Regions from separate parts of the Rhizobium sp. BK377 genome, predicted to be linked through region 1. Evidence: riboswitches for the same ligand, from Rfam matches in the RefSeq annotation. Region 1 holds a riboswitch; each other region holds the start of a gene.
The links. A riboswitch is a leader RNA that binds a small molecule or an ion and turns the genes downstream of it on or off. The one in region 1 is predicted to bind cobalamin.

Region 2: it holds a riboswitch for cobalamin, as region 1 does, so the genes downstream of both, bluB (5,6-dimethylbenzimidazole synthase) here and FHT92_RS10815 (ABC transporter substrate-binding protein) in region 1, are expected to answer to the same signal.
Region 3: it holds a riboswitch for cobalamin, as region 1 does, so the genes downstream of both, nrdH (glutaredoxin-like protein NrdH) here and FHT92_RS10815 (ABC transporter substrate-binding protein) in region 1, are expected to answer to the same signal.

What each region holds. Positions count from the first base shown of each region.
Region 1 covers NZ_JACIAC010000002.1:422,559-432,339, reverse strand. The annotation lists gene gcvA (transcriptional regulator GcvA) at 1-470, opposite strand, end outside; gene FHT92_RS10835 (SDR family oxidoreductase) at 588-1,292, shown strand; gene FHT92_RS10830 (hypothetical protein) at 1,407-1,622, shown strand; gene FHT92_RS10825 (ABC transporter ATP-binding protein) at 1,723-2,487, opposite strand; gene FHT92_RS10820 (iron ABC transporter permease) at 2,484-3,524, opposite strand; gene FHT92_RS10815 (ABC transporter substrate-binding protein) at 3,521-4,537, opposite strand; cobalamin riboswitch at 4,711-4,961, opposite strand; gene FHT92_RS10810 (metallochaperone AztD) at 5,018-6,250, opposite strand; gene FHT92_RS10805 (NAD(P)-dependent alcohol dehydrogenase) at 6,546-7,604, shown strand; gene FHT92_RS10800 (LysR family transcriptional regulator) at 7,592-8,509, opposite strand; gene FHT92_RS10795 (hypothetical protein) at 8,748-8,927, shown strand; gene FHT92_RS10790 (hypothetical protein) at 9,101-9,376, shown strand; gene FHT92_RS10785 (ATP-dependent Clp protease proteolytic subunit) at 9,415-9,781, opposite strand, start outside.
Region 2 covers NZ_JACIAC010000008.1:86,288-96,068, reverse strand. The annotation lists gene FHT92_RS25805 (MFS transporter) at 1-820, opposite strand, end outside; gene FHT92_RS25800 (UDP-2,3-diacylglucosamine diphosphatase) at 1,014-1,826, opposite strand; gene FHT92_RS25795 (NADP-dependent malic enzyme) at 2,120-4,432, shown strand; gene FHT92_RS25790 (ribonuclease H) at 4,467-4,997, opposite strand; gene FHT92_RS25785 (DUF2865 domain-containing protein) at 5,194-6,264, shown strand; gene bluB (5,6-dimethylbenzimidazole synthase) at 6,269-6,955, opposite strand; cobalamin riboswitch at 6,997-7,187, opposite strand; gene FHT92_RS29700 (hypothetical protein) at 7,315-7,437, shown strand; gene FHT92_RS25770 (methyl-accepting chemotaxis protein) at 7,462-9,339, shown strand; gene FHT92_RS25765 (hypothetical protein) at 9,396-9,781, shown strand, end outside.
Region 3 covers NZ_JACIAC010000006.1:20,384-30,164, forward strand. The annotation lists gene adh (aldehyde dehydrogenase) at 1-241, opposite strand, end outside; gene FHT92_RS21920 (helix-turn-helix domain-containing protein) at 411-1,370, opposite strand; gene FHT92_RS21925 (TIGR03862 family flavoprotein) at 1,541-2,752, opposite strand; gene FHT92_RS21930 (helix-turn-helix domain-containing protein) at 2,791-3,213, opposite strand; gene FHT92_RS21935 (heavy metal translocating P-type ATPase) at 3,285-5,561, shown strand; cobalamin riboswitch at 5,871-6,098, shown strand; gene nrdH (glutaredoxin-like protein NrdH) at 6,360-6,581, shown strand; gene nrdI (class Ib ribonucleoside-diphosphate reductase assembly flavoprotein NrdI) at 6,595-6,996, shown strand; gene nrdE (class 1b ribonucleoside-diphosphate reductase subunit alpha) at 6,975-9,143, shown strand; gene nrdF (class 1b ribonucleoside-diphosphate reductase subunit beta) at 9,323-9,781, shown strand, end outside.

The DNA of each region.
Region 1 (9,781 bases):
AGCCCCGGCCCGAAGGGCGGGCGGCCATAGCGGACGGCGAGATCGACGCCATCGGCCACGAAATTCGAGATGCGCTCGGTCGCCAGAATATGCAGGTCGAGATCGGGATGCAGAACGGTGAAGTCCGCCAGGCGCGGGATCAGCCATTTCGATGCGAAGGTTGGCGTCGTGCTGATGGTGAGCTTGATCGCCTGCGGCTTCAGCTCGTCGGTTGCTCTCGCGATGATCTCGAAGGCGCGCCTGATATCGGCAATGTAGCGTCGGCCCTCCGATGTCAGCGCCAGCGTGCGCGGCAGCCGCTCGAACAGGGCCATGCCGAGCTGTGCTTCGAGGCCGCGAACCTGCTGGGCGACGGCGCCCTGCGTGACGCCGAGTTCTTCGGCGGCGAGCCTGAAGTTCAGGTGGCGCGCCGCGACTTCGAAAGCTTTGAGGCCATTGAGGGAGGGTAGCTTTCCCGGGATATCGCTCATCAAGTAGTTTTTCTACTGCCATAAAAGAGGAGAACTGTTTCGCGCTCGCGTGACGGACATGGTATCGTGCACTCACACATCGATCAATCAATGATATCGCTTCAGGAGGGTACCGGCATGTCAGTAGAAAAAGTGGCTGTTATCACGGCAGGCGGCAGCGGCATGGGGGCCGAGAGCGCAAGACGCCTTGCGGCCGATGGATACAGGGTCGCGATCCTGTCCTCCTCCGGCAAGGGCGAGGCGCTCGCCAAGGAACTCGGCGGCGTCGGCGTCACCGGTTCCAACCAGTCGAACGACGATCTGAAGCGGCTCACCGATGCGGCGATGGCGGCCTGGGGGCGCATCGACGTTCTCGTCAACAGCGCCGGCCATGGGCCGCGCGCACCGCTGAACGAGATCACCGACGAGCAGTGGCGCACCGGCATGGACGTCTATCTGATGAACGTCATCCGCCCGGTGCGGCTGGTGACGCCGATCATGCAGGCCCAGAAGAAGGGTGCGATCGTCAATATTTCGACGGCCTGGGTGTTCGAGCCGTCGACGATGTTTCCGACCTCAGCGGTCTTCCGCGCCGGCCTTGCCGCCTATACCAAACTCTTTGCCGATACCTACGCAGCCGAGAACATCCGCATGAACAATGTGCTGCCCGGCTGGATCGACAGCCTGCCGGCGACGGAGGAACGGCGTGAGGCGGTGCCGATGAAACGCTATGGCACGAGTGCGGAAGTGGCCGCGACGATTGCGTTTCTTGTGTCTGACGGGGCGGGGTATATTACCGGCCAGAGCCTGAAGGTGGATGGCGGGTTGATGCGGTCGGTTTGAGGGCGGACGGCTGATCGTCGAGGGCGGGGGCAGCTTGAACTATTCGGCTCTGCGCTTATTGTCAGGCGGCGGACATTGCGTCCATGCCCGCGACGATCGAGAAAGCCCGAAGCCATGCAGAAGTTCACTGTGTCCATCACGCGAGAGATCGAGGCCGATACCGCCGAGGAGGCCGCGCTTCTCCTGTATCAGGAACTCGCCAAGGAGGCGGCGCCGCTTCGCTATCTGGTCGCGGACGAGACGAAGAGGACGAGAACTGTGACACTGGATCGCGCACAGGCGGACGAATTCGCCGCTGTCGATCACACCGCCGATCCTGGGAACTGGTAGGCGTGATGGCAGGGGCATCGCTGTAAGACGGCTGTCACAACGAACGGACAAGGCGACCGGGCGACCGATATGCGCTAGCGCATCACCCCGTTGTCGCGGATCAACTCACCCGGTACTGGATATGTGTGCGGCCATGCACGGCCGATCTTTCGATATGGGCGCGCACGCCGAAGACGCGGGCGATCAGATCTTCGGTTAGCACCTCCTCAGGTGTGCCTGCGGCCACGACCTCGCCCTTCTGCAGCACGGCCAGGTGATCGCAGAACATCGCCGCCAGATTGAGATCGTGGAGCGCGATGATCGAGGTGAGGCCGAGTTTGGCGACCAGCGCCAGGATATCGAGCTGATGCTGGATATCGAGGTGGTTGGTCGGCTCGTCGAGCAGCAATTCGCTCGGGCTCTGGGCCAGCGCCCTAGCGATATGCACGCGCTGGCGCTCGCCGCCCGACAGCGTCTGCCAGAGCTGGCCGGCCCGCTCGGCCATGTCAACGCGGGCAAGTGCTTCCGTAACGGCGGCATCGTCGTCGGAGCCCCAGGAGGAGAGGAGGCCGCGATGCGGCGTGCGGCCGAGGCGCACGACGTCGCGCACGGTGATCTGCGTATCCGTCGTCGACTGTTGCTCGACGAAGGCGATGCGGCGGGCAAGGGCGGCGCGCGAAAGGCCGGAGACATCGTCGTCGCCGAGGCGGATGATGCCGGATCTGACCTGCCGCAGCCGGCAGATCAGGCGAAGCAGGCTGGATTTACCGGAGCCGTTCGGCCCGAGCAGGCCGAGCACCTTGCCCTTCTCGACGGATATGCTGACGCCATTGACGATGACGGTATTGCCGGCGGCATAGGTGACGTTGTCGACGGTGATGCTCATGCGCTTCTCCGCACGCGATAGAGGATGATGGCGAAGGCCGGTGCGCCGAAGAGCGCGGTGACGACGCCGATCGGCAGGATCTGCTGCGGAATGATGATGCGCGAGATGATATCGGCGCCGACCATGAAGAGCGCGCCGCCAAGCGCGGTCGCCGGCAGCAGACGGCCATGCGCCGGCCCGACGAGGAAGCGGGCGGCATGGGGAATGACGAGGCCGACGAAGCCGATGGAGCCGACCATGCTGACCACGCTGGCGGTCATCGCCGCCGTGACGCCGAGCAGGGTGAATTGCACGCGGCGCACGGGGACGCCGAGCGCGGCTGCGGCGTCCGTGCCGAAGGCGAAGGCATCGAGGGCGCGTACATGCGCCACGCAGAGGATGAAGCCGATCATGGCAACCGGCACGGAGAGATAGACATCCGGCCAGCGCACGCCGCTGAGCGACCCCAAGAGCCAGAAGAGCACGCCGCGGGCCTGTTCGGCATTGGCCGAGGTGGTGACGATATAGGAGGTCAGCGCATTGAAAAGCTGCGAGCCCGCCACGCCGCAGAGAATGATGCGCTCGCTGGTGCCGCCGGCACCGGCGGCCAGCACGCCAACCAGCAGGAAGGCGGCGACCGCGCCGATGAAGGCGCCGCCCGACAGGCCGAGTATGCCATAACCGAGGCCTAATATCATCACGCAGACGGCCCCCGTCGACGCGCCGGCCGAAATGCCGAGCACATAGGGTTCGGCAAGCGGATTGCGCAGCAGCGCCTGCAGCACCGTGCCGCAGAGCGCCAGCGACGCACCGGCGCTCGCCGCCACCAGCGCGCGGCTGAGGCGGTAATCCCAGACGATGCCCTGATGAATGCGGCTGAGCTCGAATGCCGTGCTGAAAAGGCGGTTGGAAACCGCCTTCGCCGTGGTGGCGAGCGGGATCGATATCTCGCCGATCGAAACGGCGAGACTGATCATGATACCGAGCAGGAGGAAGGCGGCAATGGCGAGAGTTGCCAGCGCCCACCATCGTCTCTGTGGCGAGGCAGCCTGGCTCACTGCGTCAGACCGAAGGACTTGATGCCCTTTGCCAGCACTTCGATGCCGTCGATCGTGCGGATCGTCGGGTTCATCGACTGGGCGTCCATCATGACGAAGCGCCCGTTCCTGACGGCATCGAGCTCTTTCGTGACCGGATCGTTTTCCAGGAAATCGACCTTCACCTTCGGGTCGTCGGCGGCATAGCGGCGGCGGTCCATGGTGGCGATGACGATGACGGCGGGATTGGCCTGCGCAATCGTTTCCCAGCCGACGAGGGGCCATTCCTCTTCCGTGCTGACGACGTTCTTGGCGCCGAGCGTCTTCAGGATATAGGCCGGCGCGCTGTTCTTGCCGGCGATGAAGGCATCGCCCTTGACCTCCTTGCTGGAGAACCAGAAGACGACCGGCAGGTTCTTGGCCGCAGCGCCTGAAACGGAGGCAACGGCCGCGGCCTCGCGCTTCTTCAAGTCGGCGATCAGTGCGTCTCCACGGTCCTTCACGTCGAAGATCTCGGAGAGTTCGGCGATCTCCTGATAGATCAGGTCCATGGTGAACAGCTCCTTGCGCACGCCGTCGCCGCCATCGGCGTTGATCTTGGCGACGCAATCGGCAGGCGCGATATAGGTGTTGATGCCGAGATCGGCGAACTGCTCGGGCTTGCCGACGGAGCCTTGTGCGCCGACATGCCATTCGAATTCGGCAGCCACAAGATCGGGCTCTGCGCCGACGACGGATTCGAAGCTCGGATCGTTATCGGCTAGCCGTCTGATCCTGCTGTTGACATCGGCATATTGCGGAAGGACCGGGCCGACCCAGACGGCGGTGCCGGCGATCTTGTCGGCAAGGCCGAGCGAGAAGAGCACTTCGGTCATGCCCTGGCCGATCGAGACGATCCTGGCCGGCGCCTTTTCGAAGGTGACCTGTCGGCCGCAATTGGCGAGGGTGAGGGGATACCGAGTGGCGGCAAGTGCGGGCGCAGCAAATCCGGCCAGCGCGAGCGCGAGGGAAAAGCTCTTCAGAAGCTGTCGCATGGAAACTCTCGATCAAAGGAAAAGGGCTGGCGGATGCCGGCGCGAATGCGCGAACGAAGCCGGCGAGCGAGAAGCTAGCGGCGGATCTTCCAATCGAGACGGATGGATGGCGGCAGGTGGAGAGGGGTGGCGTCAATCATGTCTGCTCCTTGTCCGGGCATCCCCGCCCGGCTTGATTGGATCGTGTCGACGGCAGGTCTCCTGGCTCGCGAATATGTGCCGGTCATCTGCCTTCCCGCGAAATCGCAGTGGCACGGCCCGTAGGCCGAGGGCATGATCGCTGTCGCGATCGACCCCGAGATCGACAATCCGCTTACAGTTGCGGGGGCAGCCACGGTCTCGGTCCCTCTTGGGTCGTCCTCACCGTGTTCCCTATTATTCCCCTCGGAGTTCTCTTCGGGGAACCGTCGTCCCGGTCTATGACGCCGCGATGGGCGACGTCAAGCGCCGGAATGCGAAGTGTGTCGGGTCCGAGGCCGCTTAGTGGCTCGCGCCCGAGCCGCCGGCGGCGACAAGCCCGAAGGGCTGACCCTCGACGGGGATCGCGCGCGTTTGCTTCAGCGTTTTGCTACTGACAAGGCGGATCAGGCTGCGGCGAGGATCGGTAATGGCGATATCATCGCCGGCCGCGGCCAGCCGAGGACGCGGATCGCGCCAATGGCCGTCCTTGCTGTAGGGTTCCGTGACGGTTTCCGATTTGACGATCTCGCCCTTTACCGTATCGAGCAGATGCAGCCTGCCATCTTCGGTGAGGATATAGGCATTCTGGAACTTTGCCGGATCGAGCATAAAATCGACGCGCCGCGTTGGAAGGTCGATGATGCGATAAGGTGCATCCGTATTATCAGGATCGATCAGGACCACCTTATCCTCCCCGTAATTGCCGAGGAAAAACTGCATGGAGCGGCCGCCGAGCAAGGTGGAAACCTTGCCTTGCGTCAGCGATGCGCCGTAGGCGAGCATCTCGAGTTTGGGTCCTTCCGCGCCGCCGGGACGGGCGATGAGTACGCCTTCCTCGCAACCGAAGGCGACGAGGCGGGCAGAGGTCGCCTCGCCATGCAGGCCGGTGCAGGGCGCGACATCGCCGATCTGCCGGCCACCACGATCGAGCACCCGCAGGCCAAGGCGCGGCGGCAACTCGCCCTCCTTGACCGGGGCCTGCATGTTCGGCACTGAGACCAGCAGATGATTGCCCATCGGCACCGCGACGCCGTGATGGGCGGCGATGGTATTAAAAGGTTTCGGCTCCGGCTTTGCCTGCAGCAGGCTGCCTTCCTTCAAGAGATCGAAGCGGTCGGTGCGATCATAGAAGATCGCCACGTCATCGCCATGTGTGACCACATGGCCCGGCTTCTCACCCTTTATGGTCGCATCGACCAGCTTCGGCGGCGTCACCTCGATATCGCGATGCTCTCCATGATCGGAAAGGGCAATGCCGGTCTCGATGGCGTGAACGACATTCTCTTCGCCCTGGACAGCAAAGACCGTGCGCCCCGTCTCGCTCAGCGACAGGGCGGCATAACCCTTGAGATCGAAGCGGCCGATCTGTCTGCCGCTCGCAAGATCGATGGCGCGCACGACCGGCAGGCTGTGATCAGCCACGAAAAGCCGCCAGCTCTCCTGCTGTTCCTCTTCAGCGCGGGACGACGATGGCAGGACGGCGGATGTGAGCGCGGTGGCGACTGCAGAGATGGCGAAAAGGCCCCGATACATGAAATCTCTCCTTAATGTAATAACATTACATAGTCGTTGTTATAAAGTTACATTTGCCTTGTCCAGCCCCGGCTGTCGGATTTTTGAGAAATTGGGGCGCCAGCCTTGTTTGATGTCTGGCTGGCTGCTCATGGCGACGGGATAGCGATGCAGGACTCAGAAGCGATTACTGAGCCCAGTTCACAAGCCTATCCCGCCGGCCTCGTCTAATTCGGATAATCCCCTGACGCTATATCCCCCTTTGCGCAGCTTTCGCTGCCATCAGCTTTCAGCAGCCTTTCGAGGGGATAAGCCATTGAGAACATCAGGATTTGCCGCAACCGACGCGAATACGCCGTTGCAACCATTCTCCTTCGATCGCCGGGAACTACGTCCCGAAGATGTTGCGATCGATATCCTCTATTGCGGCGTCTGCCACACGGACCTCCACATGGCCCGCAACGACTGGGGATTTTCCAACTATCCCCTCGTGCCGGGTCATGAGATCGTCGGGCGCGTGTCTGCCGTCGGCAGCAATATTTCGCGCTTCAAGGTGGGTGACAACGTTGCCGTCGGTACGATCGTCGACAGCTGCAGGGAATGCGCCCAGTGCCGGCGTAATGAAGAGCAGATGTGCTACAAGCGCGCCACTGTTACCTATAACGGCCAGGACCGGGTAACCGGCGAGACCACCTATGGCGGCTATTCCGATCATATCGTCGTGCGTGAGGAATTCGTGCTGCGGGTGCCCGACGGGCTCGATCTGTCGCGCGTCGGACCACTGCTCTGCGCCGGCATCACCACATATTCGCCGCTGCGCACCTGGAATGTCGGCCCCGGCAGCCGGGTGGGTGTGATCGGACTTGGCGGCCTTGGACATCTGGCTGTGAAATTCGCCTCCGCACTCGGGGCGCATGTGACGGTGCTGACGCGCTCGGAAGGCAAGGTCGGCACGGCGTACGCGCTCGGCGCCGACAAGGTGCTGCTATCGACCGATGTCGCCGAGATCGAGGCTGCCGCATTCGCCTTTGACGTGATCATCGATACGGTGCCTTACGAGCACGACCTCAGCCCCTATCTCAACCTGCTCGATGCTGACGGCACGCTCGTCATCGCGGGCTCGCTGGTCGATACGCCGAAGTTCAATAACCTGCTGATCCTCCGCGGCCGCCGGCGCATTGCCGGCACGCCGAGCGGCGGCATCAGGCAGACGCAGGAAATGCTGGATTTCTGCGGCCGCAAGAACATTCTGCCGGAATGCGAGATGATCGCCATGGGCGATATTGCCAAGGCGTTCGAGCGGCTGGAGCGCGGCGACGTGCGCTACCGTTTCGTCATTGACATGGCGATGATGCCGGCGGCTCAGGCGGCTTGAGTGGCCGGTCTTTTCGGGATGGCGCGCAGTGCCTCGATGAACACCGAAAGGGCCGGCGGCATCTGTCGCCGGCTCGGATAATAGAGGGAATAGCCGGAGAAGGGCTTGCAGTATTCCTCCAGCACGCGGACCAGCCGGCCGCTTGCGATGTGCTGCTCGGCGAAATCCTCGAAGACATAGACGAGGCCGGAGCCTGAAAGGGCGGCCTCGATCATCATGTCGGAATCATTGACCATGAAGCTGCCTGACACCTTCACCTCGATATCGCGGCCATCCTCCTCGAACTCCCAGGCATAAGGCCCCGCCAGCGAAGCCATATAGTAGGTGATACAGTCGTGGTCGGCGAGATCGCGCGGGGTTTTCGGTGCGGGATGGCGGGCGAAATAATCGGGCGAGCCGACGACGGCCGCGCGGATATCCGGCCCGATGCGGAGCCCGATCATGTCCCTGTCGACGCGCTCGCCGAAGCGGATGCCGGCATCGAAGCGAGACGCGACGATATCCTCGAAACGGTCGCCGACGATGAGTTCCACGCGGATATCCGGGTAGGTGCGGTGGAACTGCGGCAGGATTGGCATGACGAGCGCGGCGGCGGCATGTTTGCCTGCTGTGATGCGCACTGTGCCGGAGGGTTTCTCCCTGAAATGGCCGAGCTCCTGCAGGCCGCGGCTGATTTCGGCGAAGGCGGGCTGGAGGGTGAGAAGCAGGCGTTCGCCGGCCTCCGTGGTGGCGACACTGCGGGTGGTGCGGGCGAGGAGGCGCATGCCGAGCCGTTCCTCCAGCTGCCGCATCATGTGGCTGAGGCCTGAGGAGGACATGCCAAGTCGGGCAGCGGCTTTGGTGAAGCTGCGCTCTTCGGCGACGATGACGAAGGCGGCGAGATCATCGAAATCGTGGCGTTTCATCTCTGATCTGCTTTCAGGAATGGATAAGGACTGCTGGCTGCTGCTCACATATCTAGGGCAGGGGTGAGGAGACCCGCAAGATGCGTGCTGCCTGGCCTTCTCTTTTCGAAATGGTTTCCGAACCTGATGACGATGCCAAGTTTCCCGAAGGTGGGAAAAGCTTCGCCTCGGGAACATTGCAGGCCCGGCCTCGTTGGGCTCATCATGCAAGCCTACATGCGAGCCGGAGGACGAGACCATGACAAGTCCTGTTACAGCGATCAGGATACTGGCGCCCGAACCTCATCCGTCGGCCCCCGTTCCGTCGCCGGGGAAACCCGCTCCGCCCGTCAAGGAGCCGATGCCCGACAAGCAAGGCGGTGACGAGCCGGCACCCGACCCCGATGAGGACGGGACGCCCCTGGAGGCTGCGCCATGACGCCGGCAACGAAATACCAGGTCAAATATCTTTCGATCTATATCGGCCTTATCGTACTCGTGGCTGCCGTCATCACAATCGGCGCGCTCGTCGCCGCACGGTAACGTGTTTTCGAGAATAATGGCGCGGCGAGGCGGTTCGGATCGCTGATCATCATCAGTTGGAGCAGTGCCATGATAGGACATCAGGAAGCCGCGAATTTCGCGCTTGTGCCGTCGGGCGAGCCGAATGTTTTTCATCTGACCGTCGAAGGCCGATATATCGGAACCGTCGCCAGCGACGGCGAGAGCCTGTCGACGGCAAAACCCTGGGGGTGGCGCCTGCTGATCGGCGACGGCACACTGGGGGATGCGCCACTGGCCGGGCGGTCGCACAATGTCGATGAGGCGCTGGCTGCGGCAAAGCACGCCTACGAACGGCATCAGGATGAGCTCTCGCATCGCATGTGAACCGTTTCGTCCGAGGAGACGACAGATGCTGCCGGCGACTATTGCGCCTCCGCCTCCTCCAGTTCTTCACGATCCTGCAGGATGCGGTCGATGAGGCCCCATTCGACCGCTTCCTGCGCCGTCATGAAGCGATCGCGATCCATGGCCTGCTCGAATTCGTCATAGGTACGGCCGCAATGTTCGGCATAGAGCCGTGTCATGAGCTGCTTCGTCTTCCGGATTTCCTCGGCATGGATCAGCATGTCGGACGCCTGGCCCTGGAAGCCGCCGAGGGGCTGGTGGATGAGGATGCTGGCATTCGGAAGGGCGTACCGCTCTCCCGGCTGGCCCGCCATCAGCAGGAAAGAGCCCATCGAGCGGGCCGTTCCCATGCAGAGCGTGTGCACCGGCGCACGGATGAAGCGC
Region 2 (9,781 bases), on a different contig from region 1:
TGAGGCGCCGCGACAGGAAGAAGACCGTCACCTCGGAGGCGACACCGGCGCTCCAGAGAATTCCGACCTCGGTGCCCGAAAAACCGAGCTGGTGCCAATAGATCGAGGAGAAGGCGTTGAGCAGCGCATGGCTTGCCTGCTGGATGGACACACCGAGCAGCAAAAGCAGCAGGTGCGGCTCGCGTAGCCCGCTGCCCGTCGTTGCCGGAAGGTTGATCGGCTGGCCGCGCCGCCGTGTCGGTCCGATACGCGGACAGAAGACCGCCATCGTAATGGTCAGCAGGAAGCCGAAGATCATCACGGGCAGCACCATGCCGCCGCCCCAGCGGCCGACCAATTCTCCGCCGATGAGCGTGGAAATGATGAAGGCGATCGAGCCCCAGACGCGCATCGAGCCGTAATCGAGGCCCCAGCGGCGTACCCCCGAAATCACGATCGATTCGACGACAGGCACATAAGGGGCAAAGGTCGCACCCTGCAGCGCAAAGACGATCAGCACCTGCCAGAAATTCGTCGTCCAGTAGAGCGCGATAGCCGTCAGCAGCGACAGGGCGCCCGACCACAGGAGGACATGCGCCCGCTCCTGCATGCGGTCGGCAAAGACTGCCACGATCGGTGCCACGAGAACGCGCACCACCATCGGCACGGCGAGGATCGTGCCGATCTGATGATCATTGAACTGGTGAGTCGCGAGCCAGACGGGGAAGAAGGGCAGGACGATACCGTTAACCAGTAGCGGCGCGCTGTAGCAAAGCGCGCTAAGCTGCCGGAAGCGCGGTGGCGCTCCCTCACCCGTTAAGGGATTTTGTGCGGGAATCATGATGGACCTGAAGGAAACTATTCGTTGCCTAACACATCCAATCCGACACGACTATTGCGAGAAATAGCCTCACTGAAACGTTTCGGAAATAGTTCGAAACGATTTAAAAAATAAATTGGGCCTGTCGCCAAGCGGCAACGGCTAAATTCCTGGTGCACCGGCGGAAGTCGCCGATGCGGTAGGCGCGCATTATTCAGGCAGCCTGTGGGGTGAGGTTGCCCTCTTCAAGCAATTCGACTGATGTCAGTGCCGGCACGTTGCTGGTCAGCGCGCGCCAGGTGATGAGTTCGAACGTGCCGTCTTCATGTTCGGCGATCGCTGTGCAGCTTTCGACCCAGTCGCCGGTGTTGATGTAGCGGATGCCATCCATATCCTCGATCACGGCGTGATGAATATGGCCGCAGATGACGCCGTCGGCGCCGCTCTTGCGGGCTTCTTCTGCTACCACGCGCTGGAACTCGCCGATGAAATTGACAGCGTGTTTGACCTGCAGCTTGGCCCAGGCCGAAAACGACCAGTAAGGCATGCCGAGGTGGCGGCGCACGGCAGCGAGAACGATATTGATGCGGATCGCTGTGTCATAGGCCCAGTCGCCGAGATAGGCGAGCAGCCGGGCGTTGCGCACGACGACGTCGAATTCGTCGCCATGTAGGATCAGATATTTCTTACCGTCTGCGCCGTCGTGGATGATGCGGTCGACGACTTCGATGCCGCCGAAATGCGTGCCTGGGAATGCGCGCAGGAACTCGTCGTGATTGCCGGGGATATAGACCACCCGCGTACCCTTGCGCGCCTTGCGCAAGAGTTTTTGGACCACGTCGTTGCAGACCTGCGGCCAATACCAGCTGCGCTTCAGGCGCCAGCCGTCGACGATATCGCCGACGAGGTAGATCGTGTCGGCTTCGTGATATCTCAGGAAATCCAGCAGGAAATCCGCCTTGGCGGCCTTCGAGCCGAGATGCACATCGGAAATGAAGAGAGTGCGGAAGCGCCGAGGTTCCATCATGTCTATCACAAGCCTTTCCGCTCGTGTCCCATCGTTCTTCGTGTGGTCTTCCAAAATCAGACTCGTGTATCAGGAAGATGACAAACCGCAGGAAAGGCCTGCAAAGCCGCTCAATCCACCGGTTAGAGCCTTCCCGGTCTGAATGCTGCAATCTGAGCAGGGAAGGCCTTCCGTCAGATCGCTGTCGCCAGCAGGTCAAAAAGTTCCGCCGCAGCCATTTCCGTACTGTTCCGACCGGTCGATTGATGTATGGAGAAGTCTCCAAAAGACTTCGAACAACGCTGGAGGCGGCGATGGATCACCAGGAAAAATCCAAAACGGAAAAGAATTCGGCAGGCGGAAGCCTCGACGAACAGGCGCTTTTCTTCCACCGCTATCCGCGCCCCGGCAAGCTGGAAATCCAGGCGACAAAGCCGCTGGGCAACCAGCGCGATCTGGCGCTTGCCTATTCACCCGGTGTTGCCGCCCCCTGTCTCGCGATCCGTGACAATCCGGAACAGGCCGCAGACTATACGTCGCGCGCCAATCTCGTTGCCGTGATCTCCAACGGCACCGCCGTACTCGGCCTCGGCAATATCGGTCCGCTTGCCTCCAAGCCGGTCATGGAAGGCAAGGCTGTCCTCTTCAAGAAATTCGCCGGTATCGACGTCTTCGATATCGAAGTGGATGCCGATGATGTCGAGCAGATGGTTTCCACCGTCGCCTCGCTCGAGCCGACTTTCGGCGGCATCAACCTCGAGGACATAAAGGCGCCGGAATGCTTCCGCGTCGAGAAGCAGCTGCGCGAAAAGATGAAGATCCCGGTCTTCCACGATGACCAGCATGGCACCGCGATTATCGTCGCCGCCGCCATCCTCAACGGTCTCGAACTCGCCGGCAAGAAGATCGACGAGGTCAAGATCGTCGCCTCCGGCGCCGGTGCGGCAGCCCTTGCCTGTCTCAATCTGCTGGTGACGCTCGGCGCCAAGCGCGAAAACATCTGGGTCCACGACCTCGAAGGCCTCGTCTATGAAGGCCGCGTCGAGCTGATGGACGAGTGGAAGGCCGTCTACGCGCAAAAGAGCGACACGCGCACCCTCGCCGACAATATCGGCGGCGCCGACGTCTTCCTCGGTCTTTCAGCCGCCGGTGTGCTGAAACCGGAATTGCTGGCGCAGATGGCTGAGAAGCCGCTGATCATGGCTCTCGCCAACCCCACGCCCGAGATCATGCCGGATTTGGCTCGCGCCGCCCGCCCGGATGCGATGATCTGCACCGGTCGTTCCGACTTCCCGAACCAGGTCAACAACGTCCTCTGCTTCCCCTATATTTTCAGGGGTGCGCTGGACTGTGGCGCCGAGACGATCAACGAGGAAATGAAGATGGCGGCCGTGCGTGCCATCGCGGCCCTTGCCCGTGAGGAGCCGTCCGACGTTGCCGCCCGCGCCTATTCCGGCGAAACCCCGGTCTTCGGCCCCGACTATCTCATTCCCTCGCCCTTCGATCCGCGCCTCATCCTGCGCATCGCACCGGCTGTCGCCAGGGCCGCTGCCGAAAGCGGTGTCGCGCGCCGGCCGATTACCGATTTCGATGCCTATCTCGACCAGTTGAACCGCTTCGTTTTCCGCTCGGGCTTCGTCATGAAGCCGATCTTCACGGCCGCAAAGGTGGCCGAGCGCAAGCGCGTGATCTTCTCCGAAGGCGAAGACGAGCGCGTGCTGCGTGCCGCCCAGGTGCTGCTCGAAGAAGGCATTGCCGAGCCGATCATCATCGGCCGTCCGCAGGTCATCGAAACGCGCCTGAAGCGCTACGGCCTGCGCATCCGCCCGTTACAGGATTTCGATGTCATCAACCCCGAAGACGATCCGCGCTTTCGCGAATATGTCGATCTCTATCTGCAGCTCGTCGGCCGCCGCGGCGTCATTCCGGAAGCGGCCCGCACCATCGTGCGCACCAACGCGACCGTCATCGGTGCGCTGGCACTCAAGCGCGGCGAGGCCGACGCACTGATCTGCGGTCTTGAAGGCCGTTACGAGAAGCACTTGCGCGATGTGCGCCAGATCATCGGCAAGCGCCCGAACGTGCGCGATTTCTCGGCACTCAGCCTGTTGATCTCGCAACGCGGCGCGACCTTCTTCACCGACACTTACGTCACCTTCAACCCAACGGCTGAGGAAATCGCCGAGGCGACGGTTCTGGCAGCTGAGGAAATCAAGCGTTTCGGCATCACCCCGCGCGCGGCCCTCGTCTCGCATTCGAACTTCGGCTCGCGCGAATCCGAAAGCGCCACCAAGATGCGCAATGCGCTGCAGCTGGTGCGCGAAGCGGCTCCCGATCTCGAAGTCGACGGCGAAATGCACGGCGAAAGCGCGATCTCCGATGAGCTGCGCCGCCGTGTCATGCCACACACCACGCTGCATGACGAAGCCAACCTGCTGGTCTTCCCGAACCTCGATGCCGCCAATATCACGCTCGGCGTCGTCAAGTCGATGACCGACGGCCTGCATGTCGGCCCGATCCTGCTCGGCACCGCGATGCCCGCCCATATCCTGGCGCCGTCCGTGACCTCGCGCGGCGTCGTCAACATGGCAGCGCTTGCTGTCGTCGAGGCATCGCAGCCGGCGTAACCGTCTGCGAAACGAGACCGTTGGCTCTGGAATATCAGCGGCGCCGTATTGCTCGGCGTCTCTGATCCGACAGCTCATCCGCCCGTTCGTTGCCTTCGATGCCGGAATGGCCCTTGCACCAGGCAATATATATCAGGGGATTCTTGGACAGCTCGCCATCAACGGCTTTCCAGAGTTCCGCATCTGATATCGCCCGGTTTCTGGCCTTGCCGTTCGGGTTGCTCTTCCTCCAGCCATTGTTCTTCCAGATAGGTCGCCAGCGGTTGCAGCCTTCGACGGCGTAGACGGAATCGGACCAGATGACTGCTGCTACGCCCGGTGCCGTGCGGCTGATCCAGATTGCAGCCTCGATCACGGCAGTCAGTTCCATCGCATTATTGGCGGTGTCCTCCAGGCTGCCGAAGCCGGACGCGATTTCCACACCGTCGCGGTAGGCGACGAAGGCCCACCCGCCCTGCCCGGATCGCGGCTCGAAACAGCCATCCACGAAAACGTGAAGGCCGCGGGTTTCCGGGATATCCGGTGTCCTTCCGGAGAAGTGGGTGCGGTCTGAAATTTTTGTCATATCATCTATTTAGCTATCAACGATCTCCCGCGCGATTGCGGGTGAGGCGGAGGCGGAACATCTGTCTTGCTAGATAAGATCGCAAAAATGCGCTAGGAATTACTCTGAGCTTATTAAGGGAAATAGGTTAGGACAAAGCGCGGTGGATGAAGCCGCAATCGACCGACAGATACTTTTCTCATTCCGGGACGACGTCGTGAAGCGCCGAAACCTGTCTCTCCTCCTTTTTCTGGCTTTCGCGGTCCCGGCGGAGGCGCAGACCAATGCGATCTGCGAGGATCTGCGTGGCCGCCTTGCCGACCTGCCGCAATCGATCGGCAGCAATGGAGCGGAGATGCGCCAGTACGCAGGCGCGCTTGCCGAGCAGAATCTCGAACTGCGCAAGGTGCGCGGCGATCTGCGCCGCTATGGTTGCACGTCGGGCAGCGTGATCGTCGTCGGCGGCGAGAACGCCGGATTCTGCGAGGAGCTCGCGCAGTCCGAAGCGAAGATGGTAGACAATGTCCGCTACCTGCAGGATCGCCGCAACGCGTTGCGCCAGGGTGGTGCCGATCCGGCCCGCGAGGAGCTGATGGCCGCGCTCGAAGACAATGGCTGCAACAGCGACAGCTTCAGTGAACCTGTGCAGGGTGACGCCTATGCGCCGGCTCCTTCGATCGATGAGCAAGCTATGCGTGGCGACACGTTCATCCCGCTCGGCGGCGGTGAACGCTACGGCCTGCCGCGGGCAGAAATGCTCTCGCCGGTCAGCACGATCTGTGTGCGCACCTGCGACGGCGGATTCTTCCCGATCAGCAACAATGCCACCTCGGTTGATTTCGGCCGCGATGCCGCAACCTGTGCCAAGATGTGCCCTGGCGTGGAGACGGAACTCTTTTATCGCGACATTTCCAGCACCGAAGCCGCAAACATGATTTCGACGGCGACGGGCGCCCCCTATGGCGCAATGAAGAACGCCTTCGCCTACAAGACCCGCGCGCCCGGCGAAAAATCCGCCTGCTCCTGCAATCTCAGCGCCTATTACGAGGAAATGCGCAAGAGCCAGACGGCCTCTGCGCCGGTGCCCGAGCCGAAGGGTTCGATCACCACGATCCGCACCGAAGCCCCGAAAGCCGCAAGTGCCCCGCAGGCGCAGGTGCCGGATCGTCCCTATGATCCGGCCGGCAACAAGGTGCGCCAGGTCGGCCCGCAATTCCTGGCGGGTGATCAGGGCAAGATCGATCTCGCCAATCCGGCAACATCAGGCCCTCAGCCGCAGCAGCAATAATGGCTCAGGTCTTTATCTGGCCCCAGCCGTCATGGAAGATGAGTTCGTCCAGCGGCATCCGATGCCGCCAGCCTTTGACCGCCAGTTCCGGCTCGTCATAGAGCCGGTCGACGAACCCCGCGCAGAGCCAGGCAACCACCTCGATATGGTCGGGAATGCCAAGGATCTCCTTCAGATCGCCTTCGCGAAATATGCTGACCCAGCCGATGCCGACGCCTTCGGCCCGTGCCGCGAGCCACAGGTTTTGGACGGCGCAGACGGTGGAATAGCTGTCCATGCGCGGATTATGCGTGCGGCCCAGCACCACGCTGCCGCTGCGCGAGGGGTCGCAGGTCACGCAGATGCCAAGCGGCGCTTCGACGATCCCTTCGAGTTTCAGCGACCGGTATTTTTCCTGCCGCTCGCGCGTAAACATTTGCGCGGCTTCCTCATTGGCCTTGGCGAAGGCGTCGCGCACACGCGCCCTCACCTCGCCACTCTTCACCAGAATGAAATTCCACGGCTGCATGAAACCGACCGAAGGCGCGTGATGGGCCGCTGTCAGCAATCGCATGACGAGGTCGTCCGGCAAGGAATCGGGCAGGAACTGGCTGCGCACATCGCGCCGCGTCATGATCGCGTGATAAACGGCCTCGCGTTCGGCCGCAGAAAAGCTGGATGCCGTGCAAACGGCATCATCAATGGGTCGCATCGTCAAATCCCCAACAACGCAACCGCCCGCCGTCCGCGCGGGTTGGGTCTATCTCGTCAGGCCGGTCTTCTGACTTGGCGTCTTTCGCCTGACCGCAGCCTTCCCGGCCTCGCGGCCAGTGGCGTGATGAGCGGCAAGCGTCGGCCTTACAGCGTTGGGCACGTTCCGGCTTTGCACCGGATTCCCGATTCTCCCGCTTGTAACGGCGGGCACCTGACCGGCGATCTATGGCGTGGAAACGGCGTGGCGGCAAGCGGCACGCGACGCCTATTCGAGATACCGGCTCCCGAAGCGCCCGTATGGGGTTCAATTCAGCGGTGGGCACCGGTATCCCATTCTACTTTATAATTTATTCACACATGAAATACACACTGCATCTGCGCGTTCTGGGTTGCAGTGAGGACATGGGCATGAGCGTTCATGATGCGGCCGCCAGCGTCGATGCCCGTATTGATACGCCGGTCGAGAACGTGTCCGACTGAGCCGCATTTCGAGGCCCCCGCGGGATGTTCCAATTTTTGAAGACGATGCCTCTGACAGCGAAGCTGGCGGCGATTATCGTTGCCGTCAATCTCTGCGGCATATCAGCCTTTGCGACGTACACCTGGTTATATGAAACCCGAGCATTGATCGATGGCGCCAAGGCCAACTGGTCCAAGGACGCGGAGCAGTTTGCATCTCTGGCCGCAGGCGGCGTGAAGTGGGGCAAGGCGAATGCCGTTCGAGATGCCTATTCTCTCTACCGCGACGATCCCTCGCTCGACCTTGTTCAATTCTCAGCATTCAATGCGGAACTCACCGCCGTCGATAGGTGGACACGCGACGGCGTCAATGGTCTGCCTGCATCGGCAGATCTTGCAAAGCGCCTGAGCGCGAAGCCGGAAAAAACGACGATTGACGACAGCGAAATATCCGCCGGCGTCGTGACGATCACAGCACCGCTACCACTCGATAAGTCGGGCAAGGCCACCGGCTACGTCGTCACGAACTGGTCCGTCGAGAAGATCGCGTCCGAAGTCAGGCAGAAGGTCTTCATTTCGGTGCTGACGCAGTCCCTGATCACCGCTATTGCCATTGTCGCATTTCTTCTCGCCATGCGCAGTCTCGTTGGCCGGCCGATCAGGATTCTCAGCGAGCGAATCAGCGCCTTGCAGAAAGGCGATCTCGCCTCTCCCGTCACCTATCGGGAAAACGGCGATGAAATCGGCTTTCTGGCCCGCGCATTGGAAGTTTTCCGTAACGAGGCGATTGCAAAGGTCGAAAGAGAGCAAGCCGCTGCCGAGCAGAGTGCTTCGCTTGATTCCGAACGGGCTCGCAACGCATTGTTGACGGAAGAAGCCAGCAAAACGCAGCGACTTGTCATGACCGCTCTTGCCAATGCGCTGGAAAAGCTCGCCGCGGGCGATTTCTCGATAAATCTCGCCGATCTCGGCCCCGAATTCGATAAACTGCGGCAGGATTTCAACAATATGGTCCAGGCAGTCGCTGCCGCGCTGACGGAGATCAAGACCGCCTCCGTGGCTGTTGAAAGCGGATCGAGCGAACTGGCCTCTTCAGCGGATCAGCTCGCCAAGCGGACCGAGCAACAGGCAGCAGCGCTGGAACAGACCGCCGCCGCTCTGGATGAGGTAACGACGACGGTCAGAACGTCGTCGCAGCGGGCCGAAACTGCCGGAAAACAGGTCGAGGAAACGAAGCGGAGCGCTCATGTCTCGGCGACCGTGGTACGTGATGCCATCGGAGCCATGGACCGGATTCAGACCTCGTCGAGCCAGATCGGCCGCATTATCGGCGTCATCGACGAGATCGCGTTCCAGACCAATCTGCTGGCGCTGAATGCCGGCGTCGAGGCGGCGCGCGCCGGCGAAGCCGGCAAGGGTTTTGCGGTCGTCGCGCAGGAAGTGCGTGAGCTCGCACAGCGCTCGGCAAACGCGGCAAAGGAAATCAAGAACCTGATCACCGTGTCTGGCCAGGAAGTTGCAGCAGGCGTCGGGCTGGTGAACGAGACCGGGGATGCTCTCCTGAAAATCGAGGAGCAGATCAACCGCATCAGCGACAGCATCGCTTCCATCGTTCAGTCCTACCGCGAACAGGCGACGGGCCTGCAGGAAATCAATGGTGCGATCAACCAGATGGACCAGGCCACGCAACAGAATGCGGCAATGGTCGAGGAAACGAACGCCGCCTGCCAGGAATTGCTCACCCAGGGACGCCTTCTGCAGGACTCGGCCGGCAGGTTCACTGTCAGCGCGGCTGCCGCCAGCCTGTATGCACCCGTTCAGCCGGTCCCTCGTCAACCTCGCCCGGAGCCGAGAGTTTCCGGGAAACGGCATGTAGGAAGTGCCGCGGTTGCCGCTTCTCCCGGTGCCTGGGAGGAATTCTGACCCCATCGTCGTTCGATACGCTCATCCCATCAGCCAATAACCAGGAAGGAACAGTTATGAAGAAAGTCGTGACCGCATATCTTATGGCCTGCGCCGCATTTGCCGTCCCCATGGGCGTATCCATGGCGCAGGATGCCAAGCTTGCGCCGATCGCCGACTATGTGACGAGCGACGTAAAGCCTTGGCTTAATGACCCCGCAGTCATCGAAGCCATCAAGGCGCAAAATGCCGCGAACGCGAGCTTGGGGGCAGCCGACATCGACGCCCTCGACAAGAAGTGGCGTGCCGAGGTCGATGGCTCCGACCACACGATGATTGACGGCGTGCTTGGCAATGCATTGTCCAAATTCCTCCAGGAAAAGAAGGCTGCATCCGATGGCAAGATCGCAGAGATCTTCGTCATGGACGCGAAGGGACTGAATGTCGGCCAAAGCGACGCTAC
Region 3 (9,781 bases), on a different contig from region 1:
TGAGGATGTTGGAGCGCTCGGTGGTGGAGGTGCGGCCCCATTTTTCCTTGGCGGCATGGGCGGCATCGAGCGCGGCATTGATGTCCTTTTCGTCGGAGCGCGGGATTTCGCAGAGCTTGCCGCCGGTCACTGGCGTGACGTTGTCGAAATATTTGCCGCCGATCGGCTCGCGCCATTCGCCGCCGATATAGTTGCCGTATCTCAGCTTATATGGCGACTCGACGATTTTCTGATGAAGCATGTCATCCTCCCTTGATGAACAGGTTCCGGAACGAACCAGTGGGAGGAAATCTGTGCCGCTTTTGCCTGAGGGAACAGGGCAGCTTGCCAATACCGCAGCGCACAGTGTCGCAGAGTTGCGACAGGTTCCGGTGTCGCCACGACATTGTGATCAAGCCTTTGGCATGATGTCAGTGCAGGTCGAGCTTCTTCATCTTCCGATGCAGTGTCGCACGGCTGATGCCGAGGGCTGCGGCGGCCTGGGAAACGTTGCCATGGGTGCGAGACAGGGCTCGCCGAAGCGCGGCCTTTTCGGCCTCTGCTATCTCCTTTTCCTGCGAGACGCGGCCTTCATGCAGCGCATCGGAGGCGGGAAGGCCGGCAGCGATGCGCACGTCGTCCAGCTTGAGAGCGAGGCGGGCGGCCCGCGTGGCGCCGAGAACAAGGTCGTGCCGATCGACGGCGAGGAGTGCATTAGCGGAATTGACTCCGGCCGGCACCATGACGAAGCGGGCACCGGCGAAGGCAGAGCGGAACAGATTGAGCTCGATGCGCATCGCCGCATCCCGCACGGCCTGCGACAGGATGCTGAGCGTAATTTCATTGACGTCGTCACGGCAGGTCGAGATGTCAAGGGCGGCTGCCAGCAGGCCACGATGATCGCGGATCGGTGCTGTGGTGCAGCTCAGCTTGATGTTGGAGCAGTAGAAATGCTGATCCCGGAAAACGGCAACGGCTCGATCATCGGCAAGGGCGGTGCCGATGCCGTTGGTACCGATGCTGGCTTCGGTCCAGACGGAACCGGTCCATAGACCGAGATCATAAAAATCCTTGTCATTGCCGGTGGCCCCGCGACGCTCCAGCGCAATGCCGTTGCGATCCGTCAGCAACAGGCAGCAGCCGGCTTTGCCGACAGTCGCAAAGAGGCGGTCGAGTTCCTCGCGAGCATCGGCGATCAGCTGTTCAGATTGCTCCCGCGCCAGGCCAAATTCCTGCTCGGTGAGGCGCAGGGGCGCGCGCTTATCTTCCGGCGCCAGCTGATACATGGTCATGCAGCGGCGCCAGGAAGCCACGATTGGAGAGCTGGCCGCAGCGGAATTCTGCTGGGCGCACGTATAGACATGCTCCGCATGCGCGGATTGTTCGTGCATTGAGGCTCCTCCCACGGAACTTGCGCATATTCTGATGTAAATGCGGCAGCTTTGCAATCAGGCCGGCATGACGGCAGATTCTAGGGATGGAATTTTCCGGCTGGTCCGTGTCGCATTTCTGAGACAGTTGTGTGCCCGTCGGTTCGCATGTCGGCGTGCAGCCTTTGCCGTCACCTTCGGCCGAGCCAGGCCTCGATGCCTTTTGCAGCGGCGCGGCCCGTGGCGAAACAGGCGGTGAGCAGGTAGCCCCCTGTCGGCGCCTCCCAATCCAGCATCTCTCCGGCTGCGAAGACGCCAGGGAGGTGTTTCAGCATGTAGGTCTCGTCAATTTCACCGAAGGCGATGCCGCCGGCCGACGAGATGGCCTCGGCGATTGGGCGTGGGCGCAGCAGTGGGACAGGCAGGGCCTTGATGGCGGTGGCGAGTTCTTGCGGGTCGTTGCGATTTGTTTCCGGCGCTAGCTCTCGCAAGAGTGCCGCTTTTGCGCCATCGATGCCGGCCCCTTTGCGCAGGCGATTGGAGAAGCTCGACTTAGCCCCCTGCCGGGCGAGATCGCGAGACAGACGCTCCAGCGTGCGACCGGGGGCGAGGTCGATTGAAAGCGCTGCCTGACCATGTTCCCGCAGGTCATCACGCAGGACGGCCGAATGCGCATAGATGAGGCTGCCTTCGATGCCGTGTCGGGTGATGACAAACTCGCCGGGAAATGTGCCAGCGCGCGACGTTGCCGTGACGGATTTCAGCGGCTGTCCGGCGAAGTGGTCTTGGAAGAGATCGCTCCAGGCGACATCGAAGCCGCAATTGGCGGGCTGAAATGGGGCGATCGTTATGCCGCGTTCGACAAGCAACGGCACCCAGGCGGCGTCCGAGCCGAGACGCGGATAGCTGGCACCCCCGAGTGCGAACAGTGTCGCATCGCAGGAGATGGTCTTGCCGCCATCAGGCGTTTCGAATGCATGCCCGTCGTCGGTAAAGCCGATCCAGCGATGGCGGGGAAAGAAGCTGACGCCTCGGCCTTCCAGCCGGGCAAGCCAGGCACGCAGAAGGGGCGAAGCCTTCATGATATTGGGGAAGACGCGGCCGGAGGAGCCGACGAAGGTTTCGGTGCCGAGCCCGGCTGCCCAGACGCGGATATCTGCCGGTGTGAAGGCATCGAGAGCCGCGCGCAGCAGGGGACTGGCATCGCCGAAGCGGGTGGCGAAGCGTTCGTAGTCTTCGGAATGGGTGATGTTGAGTCCGGATTTGCCGGCGAGCAGGAACTTGCGGGCAAAGGTCGGCATCGCATCATAGACGGAAACGGCATGGCCGCTTGCCGACAGCACTTCGGCTGCCGAAAGGCCGGAGGGGCCGCCGCCGATGATCGCGATTTTCTTCTGTTTCATTGCGCCTTCTTGGCGCGGGCGGGGAACGAGCGCAAGTGTCAGTGATGCGGGTGAGCGCACTTGCCGTGATCGGCGAGCACCTCGATGACACGGCATTGATCGACGCGGCCATGGCCGCAGCCTTCGACCATCAGTTCCAGTTCGGCCTTCAGGGCGTTCAGGCTGCGGATACGCTGCTCCACTTCAATGAGACGAGCCTTTGCGATGGCATCGGCGGAGGCGCAGGGCTGATGCGGGTCGTCCTGAAGCTGCAAGAGAGTGCGGATCGCCTCGATCTCGAAGCCGAGCTCGCGGGCATGGCGGATGAAGGCGAGGCGATTGAGGTCCGATGGTTCGTAGGAGCGCTGGTTGCCCTCGCTGCGACTTGGAGCGGACAGCAGGCCAATACCTTCATAATAGCGGATCGTCGGCACCTTGACGCCGCTCTGACGAGCGGCTTCACCGATGGTGATCTTTTTCATGATTTTCCTCTTGCACCTCTAGTCGCTAGAGGATGTAGGAAGGATGCCGCCTACAAGCAAGGATCGAAATCATGAACGAAGCAGCACAGGCACGGTACCGGGTTGGCGGTATGGATTGCGCCGCCTGCGCAACGAAAATCGATACGGCCGTCAGGCGCGTGCCCGGCGTCGAAGACGTCTCCGTATCGGTGACGGCGGGTACGATGACGGTGCGCCATGATGGCAGCAGCGATCTAAAGGCGATCGAAAAAAAGGTGATCGGCCTCGGTTATTCGGTTGCTCCGCTCACGGGCAAGGCTCCTGTCCGAGAAAGCAAGACCGATCATGATCATGCGCATCACGACCACGCGCATGATCATAAGCATGATGATCACGACCACGACGGTCATGACCACGATCATGCTGGTCATGATCACGCCGATCATGGGCATTCGCATGGCACCGAGGAGGTCGAGGGGTTGCACGGCCATGATCATGGGCCGATGACCGGTCCCTGGTGGCTGAGCAAGAAGGGCCGATTGACGATCCTTTCGGGACTTGCACTCGTCGTTGCCTATGTCGTGGGCCACCTGGTGCCTTCGATTGCTCCGTATGCTTTCATCATCGCCATGCTGGTGGGGCTGGTACCGATCGCACGCCGCGCGGTCGTGGCCGCACTTTCCGGCACGCCGTTTTCCATCGAAATGCTGATGACGATTGCCGCTGTTGGCGCGGTCATCATCAATGCCGGTGAAGAGGCAGCGACGGTCGTGTTCCTGTTCCTCGTTGGCGAATTGCTGGAAGGGGTTGCCGCCGGCAAGGCGCGCGCCAGCATCCAGTCGCTGACGACGCTGGTGCCGAAGAACGCACTACTCGAGGCGGATGGCGAAGTAAAGGAAGTGCCGGCCGAGACGCTTGCGGTCGGTTCCGTTATTCTTGTGCGGCCGGGAGACCGGATTTCCGCCGACGGCACCATTCTGTTCGGAGAAAGCGCAATCGACGAGGCGCCGGTGACGGGCGAAAGCACGCCGGTGCGCAAGGGCACAGGCGAAACGGTGTTCGCCGGCACGGTGAATGGCGACGCTGCATTGCGCGTCCGTGTCACGGCCGCTGCCGAGGACAATACGATCGCCCGCGTCGTCAAGCTTGTAGAGGAGGCTCAGGAATCGAAGGCACCTACGGAACGCTTCATCGACCGTTTCTCCCGCTACTATACGCCTGGTGTCGTCGTCGTGGCGGCCCTGGTCGCCGTTCTGCCGCCGCTGTTGGGGGGCGGAGCATGGGGCGAATGGATCTACAAGGGACTCGCGATCCTTTTGATCGGCTGCCCCTGCGCGCTGGTCATTTCGACGCCGGCAGCAATAGCTGCCTCGCTCTCGGCGGGTGCGCGCCGCGGTCTGCTGATGAAGGGTGGGGCAGTCCTTGAATCGCTTGGCAAGGTGACGGCCGTTGCCTTCGACAAGACAGGCACGCTGACCGAAGGCAAGCCGCAGGTCACGGATATCATCGCCTATGGGCGCTCGGAGGCAGAGGTGCTTTCGCGTGCTGCCGTTCTCGAACAGGGCTCCAGCCATCCGCTGGCGCTGGCGATCCTCAACCGTGCCAAGGCCGATGCCGTGCCCGTGCCGCCGGCCTTCGAAGTGGAAGCGCTGCCCGGCAAGGGCATGACCGGCAAGGTTGGCGGCGAGACGCTCGATCTCCTGTCACCGCCGGCCGCGCGCGAGCGCGGGGCGCTGAATGTCGAACAGGACGAGCGGGTCGCGGCACTTAATGGTGCGGGCAAGAGCGTCTCGGTATTGCTCGTCAATGGTGTCGCGGCCGGTCTCATCGCCATGCGCGACGAGCCGCGCGACGACGCCACGAGCGGGCTTGCGACGCTGAAGGCGGCAGGCGTGCGCGCCATCATGCTGACCGGCGACAACAAGCGCACTGCAGCAGCCGTTGCCGGTGACCTCGGCATCGACTGGCGCGGCGAGTTGCTGCCGCAGGACAAGCAGCGCATTGTTGGCGAACTGAAGAAGGAAGGATTGTTCGTTGCCAAGGTCGGTGACGGCATCAATGATGCACCGGCACTTGCCGCCGCCGATGTCGGCATCGCCATGGGCGGCGGCACCGACGTTGCGCTGGAAACGGCGGATGCGGCCGTGCTGCATGGGCGTGTCGGCGACGTTGCCCGCATGATCGAGCTCTCGAAGCGGACGATGCGCAACATCATGCAGAACATCACCATTGCTCTCGGGCTGAAGGCGGTGTTCCTCGTCACTACTATTGCCGGCATTACCGGCCTGTGGCCGGCGATCCTTGCCGATACCGGCGCGACCGTATTGGTGACGATGAACGCGCTTCGTCTTCTCCAGATAAAGACGTAAAGTTTGTCATTTTAGCAGCGTGCGGAAGGTGCACGCCCGTGGCATCATGGTTCCCGGGATCTGCCGAAACCGAGGCTGGCCCGAATGCAAAGTCGGCCTGTTGCGCGATACCCCATCGGCGATTCGGGCGTGATTCGGGAATCGAAAATCGCAGAGCCGGCCAAAGGCTGGCTCTCTTCCTTGGGGCCTTCTCCACAGCCTGCTTTCTTTAATCATCTGTTAACCACGTTCTTCACACGAATGCAGTGATTTCAAACATGCCGTAACGCGACGCGCAAACCATCCGTTGACGCAAACTGGGATTCGCGTACTATATCTAGTGTTCAAGGTTCCTTCGATTCGTGAGGGTCGCGGGCTAAGACGGGAATACGGTGCGTTTCGCCATGAAGGCGCGACAAGTCCGCAGCTGCCCCCGCAACTGTAAGCGGCGAGCAACTGTCCGATTTCAGGTCACTGAGGCATGAGGCTTTGGGAAGGCTGGGGGCAGGGTGCTTCGACCCGCGAGCCAGGAGACCTGCCTTGAACTGGTTGTCCACGGGCGGGGTGTCCGGAAGGTCGCGTGCATGAATGCGGATCTATCCGTGCCTGTTACGCTGCCCCGAACTTCCGCATGAGCACTTCGGGGTTGAAGTCATGTCGAGAGCATCAAAACCGCCGCCCGCGCAGATCCCGCAGAGGATAATGCCTGGCGTGTAAAGCGCCGACTTTGTTAGATCATTCTCAAGCGTTGCCCCGGACGCCGCAAGGCGCCCGATCCTAGTTCTGCGTCCGGAATCCATTGACATCACGAGGAACATGATGAGCGTTACCGTTTACAGCAAGCCTGCCTGCGTTCAGTGCACCGCCACCTACCGCGCCCTCGACCGTCTGGGCGTCGACTATCAGATCATCGATATCTCCGAGGATGCCGACGCGCTCGATCGCGTGCGCGGCATGGGCTACATGCAGGTTCCGGTCGTCGTTGCCGGCGAGAACCACTGGGCGGGCTTCCGCCCCGATATGATCAGCGCGCTCTCCTGATCGGAGAAGAGCGGTGGGCCTGATCGTCTATTATTCCAGCCGGTCGGAGAATACCCATCGTTTCGTCGAGAAGCTGGGACTGCGCGCGGCGCGCATTCCCGTAGGCGCTGAAGACATCCACATTCGCGAACCCTTTGTGCTGATCTCGCCCACTTATTGCGGGGACGGCGGAAAAGGAGCCGTGCCCAAACAGGTGATCCGTTTCCTCAACAATGCGGAAAACCGCTCCAACATCCGCGGCGTCATTGCTGCGGGCAACAGCAATTTCGGCGAGACCTACGGGCTTGCCGGCGACGTAATCTCGCAGAAGTGCCAGGTGCCTTACCTCTACCGGTTCGAGCTCCTGGGGACTGCCGAGGATGTCGCCAATGTCAAAGACGGGATGGGACGATTTTGGACACTGGGACAAACCTGACGCGGGATGCGGTCGCCAAGCCGCTGAAGGCCTTGGAAGCGCTCGATTATCACGCGCTGAACGCGATGCTGAACCTCTATGACGATGAGGGCAAGATCCAGCTCGACAAGGACCGCATGGCGGCCAAGCAGTATTTCCTGCAGCATGTGAACCAGAACACGGTGTTCTTCCATAATCTCCGGGAGAAGCTCGATTATCTGGTCACCGAAGGCTATTACGAGCAGGAAGTCCTCGACCAGTATTCGTTCAATTTCGTCCGCGACCTGTTCGACGAAGCCTATGCCAAGAAGTTTCGTTTCCCGACCTTCCTCGGCGCCTTCAAATATTATACCAGCTATACGCTGAAGACCTTCGACGGAAAGCGCTACCTGGAGCGCTACGAAGACCGTATCTGCATGGTGGCGCTGGCGCTGGCCGAAGGCAATGAACAGCTGGCACGCGATCTGATGGAAGAGATCATTGCCGGCCGTTTTCAGCCGGCAACGCCGACCTTCCTCAATGCCGGCAAGAAGCAGCGTGGCGAACTCGTCTCCTGCTTCCTGCTGCGTGTCGAAGACAATATGGAATCGATAGGCCGCTCCATCAATTCGGCGCTGCAGCTGTCCAAGCGTGGCGGTGGCGTTGCGCTTTCCTTGACGAACATCCGCGAGGCCGGTGCGCCGATCAAGCAGATCGAGAACCAGTCTTCCGGCATCATCCCCGTGATGAAGTTGCTGGAAGACTCGTTCTCCTATGCCAACCAGCTCGGCGCGCGGCAGGGGGCGGGTGCCGTCTATCTCAACGCCCATCACCCCGACATCATGCGCTTCCTCGATACGAAGCGCGAAAATGCCGACGAGAAGATCCGCATCAAGACGCTGTCGCTCGGCGTCGTCGTGCCTGATATCACTTTCGAACTCGCCAAGAACAACGAGGATATGTATCTCTTCTCGCCTTATGATGTGGAGCGGGTCTACGGCGTGCCCTTCACCGAGATATCGGTGACGGAAAAGTATCGCGAGATGGTGGCGGATGCCCGCATCACCAAGAAGAAAATTAAGGCACGCGAATTCTTCCAGGTGATCGCCGAGATCCAGTTCGAGAGTGGTTACCCCTACATCATGTTCGAAGACACGGTGAACCGGGCAAATCCGATTGCCGGCCGCATCAGCATGAGCAACCTCTGCTCGGAAATCCTGCAGGTGAGCGAGGCCAGCGAATTCAACGACGATCTTTCCTACAAGCATCTCGGCAAGGATATCTCCTGCAATCTCGGTTCTTTGAACATCGCCATGGCGATGGATTCATCCGATTTCGGCAAGACGATTGAGACCGCGATCCGTGCACTGACCGCCGTTTCCGACATGAGCCATATCTCGTCGGTGCCCTCGATCGAGAAGGGCAATGACGACAGCCACGCGATCGGTCTCGGCCAGATGAACCTGCATGGATACCTCGCCCGCGAGCGCATTCACTACGGTTCTGAAGAGGGCGTCGATTTCACCAATATTTATTTCTACACGGTGACCTACCACGCGCTGCGTGCCTCGAACCGTCTGGCGGTCGAGCGCGGTACGAGCTTCAAGGGCTTTGCAAACTCGAAATATGCCTCTGGCGAGTATTTCGACAAATATACGGAGCAGGAATGGAAACCTGCCACCGAGAAGGTTCAGACGCTCTTTACCGATGCCGGCATTCATATTCCGACGCAGGAAGACTGGCTGGAGCTGAAGAAGGCCGTGATGGCTTCGGGCCTCTATAACCAGAACCTTCAGGCAGTGCCGCCGACGGGCTCGATCTCCTACATCAACCACTCGACCTCCTCGATCCATCCGATCGTCTCTAAGATCGAGATCCGCAAGGAAGGCAAGATCGGCCGCGTCTACTATCCGGCGCCGTTCATGACCAACGACAACCTCGATTATTATGAGGACGCCTACGAGATCGGCGCGGAAAAGATCATCGACACCTATGCGGCTGCCACCCAGCATGTCGACCAGGGCCTGTCGCTGACGCTGTTCTTCCGCGATACGGCAACGACGCGCGACATCAACCGCGCCCAGATCTATGCCTGGAAGAAGGGTATCAAGACCATCTACTACATCCGCCTTCGCCAGATGGCGCTGTCCGGCACCGAGGTGCAGGGCTGCGTGTCTTGTACGCTTTGATTTTGGGCTGCTGGCCGAGAGTTTCGAGCTTGTAACCCCCTCATCCGCCTGCCGGCACCTTCTCCCCGATGGGGAGAAGAGACAAGCCGGGTGCACGGCGCTCCCCTCTGCTCAGCGGGGAGAGGGCAGGGTGAGGGGGCTCCGCATTCCGTTAGAATTTGTGGAAGAAAGACCACCCAATGAACATATCCATCAAGCCGGTCAGCCGCGTGCGCGCCATCAACTGGAACCGTATCGAAGACGACAAGGATCTCGAAGTCTGGAACCGGCTGACCGGCAATTTCTGGCTGCCGGAAAAGGTGCCACTGTCTAACGACATTCCATCGTGGGGAACGCTGACACCGGTCGAGCAGCAGCTGACGATCCGCGTCTTCACAGGGCTGACGCTGCTCGACACGATCCAGAACGGTGTCGGTTCCGTCAAGCTGATGGCAGATGTGGTCACGCCGCATGAGGAGGCGGTGCTATCCAACATCTCCTTCATGGAGGCAGTGCATGCGCGCTCCTATTCGTCGATTTTCTCGACGCTCTGCCTGACGCCCGATGTCGACGATGCTTATCGCTGGTCCGAGGAGAACGAGTTCCTGCAGCGTAAAGCGGCCCTGATCATGGGACACTACGCTTCCGGCGATGCGCTG